Linked DNA regions of Cyanobium sp. PCC 7001. The protein of the gene in region 2 binds, or shares a complex with, the protein of the main gene of each other region. Links are inferred from orthologs where the notes say so. Each region holds a gene or a part of one and is shown on either strand. Other genes may lie near its edges.

Region 1 (3,861 bases), 560 kb from region 2 along the record:
TGCGGGCCAGCTCCAGCTGGGTGGCCGGGCTGCCGGCCGCATCGTCCAGGCAGGAGCGGGCCCCGTCCGAATCCCCCAGCCGTGCCAGGGCCAGGGCCAGCGCATCCCGCTGGGCCGGCGCCGACGGGGGAGCTTCACAGGCCTTGGCGATCACCGTCCGGGCCCCGGGCCAGCGGGCACCCCAGCGTGCCAGGTGGGCAGCCCCCTGCGGTCCGGCCTCCACCGCCGCAGCGAGCGCCGCCGGGTGGGCGGGGAACCGGGTGAGCAGGCGTTGGAGCAGCTCGGGTCGCTCGCGGCCGAGCGCGTAGAGGGCATCGGCGCTGGTCGTTGTCGCCGGGAAGCGGCTGAGCAGCTGCTTCCACAGCTGCTCGCTGCCCACCACATCCCCCTGGCGGGAGGCGGCCTGGGCGGAGCGTTTCAGCACCACGGCGGCGAGGGGATCCCGGCCCCAGGCCTGGTTGCGCAGCAGGCGGCCGATCCGGGCCTGGTCAGGCCCCTGGTCAGCTCCCTGGGCCGAGGACCTGTCCTCCGCCGCCACCAGCAGCAGGGCGGCCTCCCGGCGGCGTGCCGGATCGGGGGCGAAGCGCCGCTCCCAGTCCAGGGCGGCGGCCGGGGTGGCGGGGCTCAGCCCGGGCCGCTGCTGCAGCAGGTGCCGCCCGAGCAGCAGCACACCACCACTGCCCAGGCAGGAGAGAGCCAGCAGCAGGCCAAGAGAACGCACGAGCGGAGCCGCGGATGCACCGGCATTCTGGGGAGGTTCGCTCCCCGAGGTCCGGTGCGGTTGCCTCCCCTGCCTCCGTGGCTCTCCACCCTGCCGGGGGCGGAGCAGCGCTTGCGCACCCTGAGGCTCTGGGCCCTGGCCGGCGCCGTGCTGCTGCTGCGCCCCTTCTGGCCCCTCAGCCTGCTGCCGGGCTGGGTGGTGGGGGGGGTGCTGCTCTGGGCGGTGCTGGAGCTGCTGGCCTGGATCTGGTGGCCGCGCCGCTGGCGCTGAGGCAGCTCCGCGTAGCCTGCGCCGATCCGCACCGCTGCGATGGCCGCGACCGTGTCCCATCCCCTGGGTCATCCCCTCGGGGACGGACGGGCCGAATTCGGCACCGATGGGATCCGCGGCCATGTCGGCACCCAGGTGACGCCCGCCCTCGCCCTGCAGCTCGGCTACTGGGCCGGTGCCGTGCTGCCGGAGGACGGCCCGGTGGTGATCGGCATGGACAGCCGCCTGAGCGGTCCGATGCTGGCCGCCGCCCTCACCGCCGGTCTCACGGCAGCCGGCCGGGAGGTGTGGCAGCTCGGTCTCTGTCCGACCCCCGCCGTTCCCGGGGTGATCCGCCGGGCCCGAGCCGCGGGCGGCCTGATGGTGTCGGCCAGCCACAATCCCCCCCACGACAACGGCATCAAGCTGTTCGGCCCCTCGGGCGCCAAGCTCAGCGCGCTGCAGCAGGAGGCGATCGAGGCCGGCCTGGCCGGCCGCCCCGGTGTGGGACTTCCCTTCAGCGGCACCGGCACCGCCCGGGATCGCCCCGATCTGATGGGCGCCTACCGCGAAAGCCTGCTGGCGAGCGTGGAGGGGCGTCGCCTCGACGGCTGCAGGGTGGTGCTCGACCTCTGCCATGGCTCGGCCACCGCCTGTGGCGAAGCCGTGTTCCGGGCGCTGGGTGCCGATGTGATCGTGCTCCACGGTGAGCCCGACGGGGCCAGGATCAATGTGGGCTGCGGCAGCACCCATCTGGATCCGCTGCGGGAGGCCGTGCTCGCCCATGGCGCGGCCATGGGGTTCGCCTTCGACGGGGACGCCGACCGCATGCTCGCCGTGGACGGCCTGGGGCGGGTGGTGGATGGCGATCAGATCCTTTACCTGTGGGGTTCAGCCCTGCTGGGCCATGACCTTCTGCCCGGCCAGCGCATCGTGGCCACGGTGATGTCCAACCTGGGCTTCGAGCGGGCCTGGCAGGCCAAGGGGGGCGTGCTGGAGCGCACCCCGGTGGGGGATCAGTACGTGCACCGCGCCATGGAGGAGCTGGGCGCTGGGCTCGGCGGCGAGCAGTCCGGCCACATCCTCTCGGCCCGCCATGGCATGAGTGGCGATGGGCTGCTCACGGCCCTGCAGGTGGCCACCCTGCTGCACGGCGAGGGCCGGAGCCTGGCGGACTGGCTCGAGGCCAGCTTCCGCCCCTATCCCCAGGCGCTGGTGAACGTCACCGTGCCGGATCGCCAGCGCCGCCAGCAGTGGCAGCACTGTGAGCCGCTGCGCCAGGCCGTGGAGCAGGCCGAGGGGGCCATGGCCGGGGAGGGTCGCGTGCTGGTGCGGGCCAGCGGCACCGAGCCCCTGCTGCGGGTGATGGTGGAAGCCGCCGAGCAGGCCGCCGTGGATCACTGGGTGGGCCACCTGGCCCACCTCGCCAACCAGCACCTCAACGCCGCCTGATCCCGCGGCCCAGCAGCGCCAGCACCTCCCGGTCCTCCACCGGATCGAACCGCCCATACCAGGCTCCCACCGCCGTGAGCTGCTCCACCACGGCCAGGGCCACCAGGTCGTCCACCAGCGGTCGCAGCCGATCCGCCACCTGCCGGTCGATCACCGGCACCGCCAGCACCAGCCTGGCGGGGTGGCACTGCCGCAGCGATGCGAGGGCGGCCCTCACCGTGAGGCCCGTGGCCACGCCGTCATCCACCACCAGCAACGGGCGCCCCCGCAGCGCGGCCGGGGCGGGATCGCCATAGAGCCGCTGCCGTCGCTGCAGCTCCTGGGTCTGGGTGGCCACGATCCGGCGGCGCAGCGCGCCATCGAGGTGCAGTCGCGGCACACCAGGCTCGTCCCAGAGCAGAACATCGCCGGGCGCCATGGCTCCCACCGCCAGCTCGGGCTCGGCCGGATGGGCCAGCTTGCGCACGGCCCAGCTGGCCAGGGGCAGCTGGAGTGTGTCGGCCACCGCGGCCGCCACCGCCACGCCGCCGCGGGGGAGACCCAGCACCAGCGCCCGGGGTACGCCCCGCCAGCTCAGCAGCCGCTCCGCGAGCGCCACTCCGGCCTGGTGCCGATCCGGCCACAGCACTGCGGGAGCGGTCACGGCCCTGCTGGCGGCAGGCCCTCCTCGGGGGTGAGGCTGGCCATCGGTCGGGAGGCGGAGAGCAGCATGGCGCGGTGGCCCTGCTCCGAACGCTAGTGAGGGCGTTCAGATCAGGCGTGATCCGCTGGCCCGGCGGCGCTGCTCGGGATCGAACACCGAGGCCACGGTGCGGATCAGCCAGCGACCCTCCCGGGTCACCTGCACCCGGCCGCGCTCACCCGTGCGCTGCAGCTGCACCAGCCCATCGGCCGCCAGCTCCTGCAGCCTGCGCCACTCCGGCTCGAACCGTGTCAGGTCCAGCTCCAGCGCGAAGCTGCACATCACCTGGCGGATCAGCTCCCGCCGCTCCAGCACCTGGGGATCCCGCACCACCAGCCCCCGCTCCACCGGCAGGCGGCCCTGCTCCAGGTCTGTCGCCCAGGCCTTGAGGTCGCGCTGGTTCTGGCAGAACAGGTGGGGGAACTGGCTGATGGCCGTGGGCCCCACCCCGAGCAGCTCCAGTTCGCCGCCGGTGGTGTAGCCCTGGAAGTTGCGGTGGAGCCTCCCTTCGCGGGCGGCGGCGGCGAGGCTGTCGCCGGCCAGGGCGTAGTGATCCATGCCGATCGCCTCATAGCCCCGGGCGCACAGGAGCTCCTGGGCCAGTTCCAGCATGGTAATGCGCGCGTGCTGGCTGGGCAGGTCGGCGGCGGCGATCCGGCGCTGCAGGGGCAGCTGGTCGGGCAGGTAGGCGAAGGAGAACAGCGACACCCGGTCCGGATGCAGCGCCTCCACCAGCTCCAGGGTGTGGCGGAAACGC
Region 2 (3,793 bases):
CCAAGGCGAACAGCTCCGTGGCGATCACGGCCCTGGTGGCCCAGGAGGGGCTGGGCCTCGATGCCGTGTCGGCGGGAGAGCTGCTCACGGCCCTGGCGGGCGGCATGCCCCCCGAGCGGATCGTGCTCCACGGCAACAACAAGAGCCTCGAGGAGCTGGCCCTGGCCGCCGACCGCGGCGTCACCGTGGTGGCTGACAACTGGCGTGACATCGAGTTGCTCACCGAGCTGGCCCCGCAGCTGAGGCAGCCGGTGCGGCTGATGCTGCGGTTCACTCCCGGCATCGAGTGCCACACCCACGAGTACATCCGCACGGGCCACCTCGACAGCAAGTTCGGCTTCGACCCCGACCAGCTCGAGACCGTGCTTCAGCACCTGGCGGCCTGCGGCTGGGCGCGCCTCACGGGTCTGCATGCCCACATCGGTTCCCAGATCTTCGAGCTCCAGCCCCATCGCGATCTGGCCGGCGTGATGGCCGACGGCCTGCAGCTCGCCCGCAGCCTCGGCCACCCCGTGACGGATCTCAACGTGGGCGGTGGCCTCGGCATCCGCTACGTGGTCAGCGACGATCCGCCGACCATCGAAGACTGGGTGCGCACCGTGGCCGGGGCGGTGGCCCAGGCCTGCCGCGACCGCAACCTCGAGCTGCCCCGGCTGCTGTGCGAGCCGGGCCGCTCGCTGGTGGCCACGGCGGGACTCACCCTCTACACCGTGGGCAGCCGCAAGACCATTCCCGGCCTGCGCACCTATCTGGCGGTGGATGGGGGCATGAGCGACAACCCCCGACCGATCACCTACCAGTCGCCGTACACAGCGGTGCTGGCCGACCGCCCCGGCGCCGAGGCCAGCGAAACGGTCACCGTGGCCGGCAAGCACTGCGAGTCGGGCGACGTGCTGCTCAAGGACATCGCCCTGCCTCCCGCCACCAGCGGCGACCTGCTGGCGGTGTTCGCCACCGGCGCCTACAACGCCTCGATGGCCTCCAACTACAACCGCATTCCACGGCCGGCGGCGGTGCTGGTGCATGACGGCATGGCCGACCTGGTGCAGCGGCGGGAGCAGCCGGAAGACCTACTGCGCTACGACGTGCTGCCCGCCCGCCTCACGCCGGTAATCTGAGCCGAGGATTGGGTTCAGGCGTGACCGGGCCGTGGCTTGGAGGTTGGCTTCGGCTCGTTGATCTGCGCCTGCTCCTCGACCTGGTCTGCGCCACGGCCCTGGGCGTGGTGGTGCTCGGGCGCGTCACCGAGGCCCGCACGCTCTGGTTGCTGCGGGGCTACCTGCTGCTGGTGGCGATGGCGTGGCTGGTGCAGCGCTACGCCAACCTGCCCCTCACCACCAAACTGGTGGATGCCCTGGTGCTGGCCTGCAGCCTGGCCCTGGCCATCCTCTGGCAGGGGGAACTGCGCCGCCTGATGGAACTGCTCGGCACGGGCCGGCTGGGGGTGCTGTTCGGCAGCCGCCGGCGTGACCAGCTGGCCTCCGGATCGGTGGCGGTGCTCAGTGAGGCGGCGGGACGCCTCTCGCAGGCCCGCCGCGGCGCCCTGATCGTGGTGGATCTCGGCAGCGATCTGCGCCCCGAGGACTTCCTCAACCCGGGCCTGCCGATCGACGGTCAGCTCTCGGTGGATCTGCTGCTCAGTCTGTTCGCGGCGGATACGCCGCTCCATGACGGCGCCGTGCTGGTGAAGGGCAACCGGATCCTGGCGGCCGGAGTGATCCTGCCCCTCTCGCGCCAGGGGCTGAACCGCTACGGCACCCGCCATCTCGCCGCCATGGGCCTCACCGAGCGCTTCGACCGCTGCCTGGCGATCGTGGTGTCCGAGGAAACGGGCACCCTGGCCCTGGCGAGCCAGGGCCGGCTGGAGCGGCCGATCACCAGCAGCCGCCTTCACGATCTGCTCACCCAGTCGCTGGCCCTGGCGGGCGGGCGTAGCGTGGCCAAGGACACGCCGGATACCCGCGGATGAGTCGCGCCCTGGCGACCAGCACCCCCAGGCAGCAGCATCCGTTACCAGCGGGGCTGGACCCTGCCCGTCTGCCCTCCCATGTGGCCGTGATCATGGATGGCAACGGCCGCTGGGCCCGGCGCCGCGGTCTGCCCCGGGTGATGGGGCACCGGGAAGGCGTGGAGGCCCTCAAGCGCACCCTGCGCCTCTGCAGCGACTGGGGAGTGGGAGCCCTCACGGCCTACGCCTTCTCCACCGAGAACTGGAACCGGCCCGGCGAGGAGGTGAACTTCCTGATGGCCCTGTTCGAGCGGGTGCTCGAGCGTGAGATCGAGGGTCTGGAGCGCGAGCAGGTGCGCATCAGCTTCCTCGGGGATCTCGAACCCCTCCCCCACAGGCTGCAGCATCTGATCGCCGATGCCACCGTCCGCACGGCCGGGAACGGCGGCATCCGTTTCAACGTCTGCACCAACTACGGCGGCAGGGCGGAGCTGGTGCGGGCGGCGCGGCGCCTGGCCGAGCGCGCCGCCCGGGGTGAGCTCGATCCAGCCAGCATCGACGAAGGCTGTTTCGCCGCCGAGCTGCACACCGCCGGCCAGCTCGACCCCGATCTGCTGATCCGCACCAGCGGCGAGCAGCGGATCAGCAACTTCCTGCTGTGGCAGCTGGCCTATGCCGAACTGCACATCACCGAGGTGCTCTGGCCGGACTTCAACGCCGAAGCCCTGCTCTCGGCCCTGCTGGATTATCAGAACCGTCAGCGTCGTTTCGGCGGTGTCGACCCGGCCTGCTGAAGGGCCCGGCCCTCCCCTACCCCCCTTGCCTTCCGCTTTGACCACCCGCCCTGCCACGCGGCACGACTGGACCCGCGCCGAGATCCAGACCCTGCTGGAGCTGCCGCTGATGGACCTGCTCTGGCAGGCCCAGCAGGTGCACCGCGCCGCCAATCCCGGCTACCGGGTGCAGCTGGCCTCCCTGCTGAGCGTGAAGACCGGAGGCTGCGAGGAGGACTGCGCCTACTGCCCCCAGTCGATGCACCACAGCAGCGACATGAGCGGCCGGCCGGAGCTGGAGGTGGAACCGGTGCTGGCGCGGGCCCGGGCGGCCCGCGATGCCGGCGCCCACCGCTTCTGCATGGGCTGGGCCTGGCGTGAGATCCGCGATGGGGCCCCGTTCGAGGCGATGCTGCAGATGGTGCGGGGCGTGCGCGAGCTGGGGATGGAGGCCTGCGTCACTGCCGGGATGCTCACCGATGCCCAGGCGGCCCGGCTGGCGGAGGCGGGCCTCACCGCCTACAACCACAATCTCGACACCAGCCCCGAGCACTACGCGCGCATCATCACCACCCGCACCTACCAGGAGCGGCTCGAAACCCTGGCCCGGGTGCGCCGTGCCGGGGTGACCCTCTGCTGTGGCGGCATCATCGGCATGGGCGAGGGGGTGGCTGACCGGGCCGGCCTGCTCCAGGTGCTCGCCACGCTCGATCCCCATCCTGAGAGCGTGCCGATCAACGCTCTGGTGGCGGTGGAGGGCACCCCTCTGGAAGACCAGCCTGCGGTGGATCCGCTGGAGCTGGTGCGCATGGTGGCCACCGCCCGCATCCTCATGCCCCACAGCCGGGTGCGGCTCAGCGCCGGGCGCGAGCAGATGAGCCGGGAGGCCCAGGTGCTCTGCCTGCTGGCCGGGGCTAACTCGATCTTCTACGGCGACACCCTGCTCACCACCGCCAACCCGGCGGCGGCGGCCGACCGGGAGCTGCTGGCCGCAGCGGGCGTGCAGGTGGCGGCGTGAGCCTGCGGGTGGCGGCGTTCTACCGCTTCGCCCCGTTTGCGGCGGCGGAGCTGC

Evidence for each region.
Region 1: the proteins of CPCC7001_RS05320 (region 2) and glmM are in contact, whole or in part, in a crystal structure (PDB 7OJS), measured with the Bacillus subtilis proteins. The link is inferred for Cyanobium sp. PCC 7001 from one-to-one orthologs.

The regions. Positions count from the first base shown.
Region 1 is NZ_DS990556.1:1,653,555-1,657,415, reverse strand. The notes cover bases 329-3,226. They hold glmM (phosphoglucosamine mutase), read left to right. Parts: upstream 329-1,030; coding sequence 1,031-2,422; downstream 2,423-3,226. Other genes in these bases: hemN (oxygen-independent coproporphyrinogen III oxidase), read right to left, coding at 3,171-3,226; CPCC7001_RS08260 (phosphoribosyltransferase), read right to left, coding at 2,409-3,065; CPCC7001_RS08270 (hypothetical protein), read left to right, coding at 776-991; CPCC7001_RS08275 (lytic transglycosylase domain-containing protein), read right to left, coding at 329-721. Also shown: more of CPCC7001_RS08275, read right to left, coding at 1-328; more of hemN, read right to left, coding at 3,227-3,861. UniProt on the Bacillus subtilis protein: Catalyzes the conversion of glucosamine-6-phosphate to glucosamine-1-phosphate. Glucosamine-1-phosphate is used for cell wall biosynthesis.
Region 2 is NZ_DS990556.1:1,090,157-1,093,949, reverse strand. Bases 224-3,053 are described here. They hold CPCC7001_RS05320 (diadenylate cyclase), read left to right. Parts: upstream 224-1,138; coding sequence 1,139-1,969; downstream 1,970-3,053. Other genes in these bases: bioB (biotin synthase BioB), read left to right, coding at 2,852-3,053; CPCC7001_RS05315 (isoprenyl transferase), read left to right, coding at 1,966-2,742; lysA (diaminopimelate decarboxylase), read left to right, coding at 224-1,118. Also shown: more of lysA, read left to right, coding at 1-223; more of bioB, read left to right, coding at 3,054-3,739; CPCC7001_RS05305 (rhodanese-related sulfurtransferase), read left to right, coding at 3,736-3,793. UniProt on the Bacillus subtilis protein: One of 3 paralogous diadenylate cyclases (DAC) in this bacteria, catalyzing the condensation of 2 ATP molecules into cyclic di-AMP (c-di-AMP). Upon expression in E.coli leads to c-di-AMP synthesis.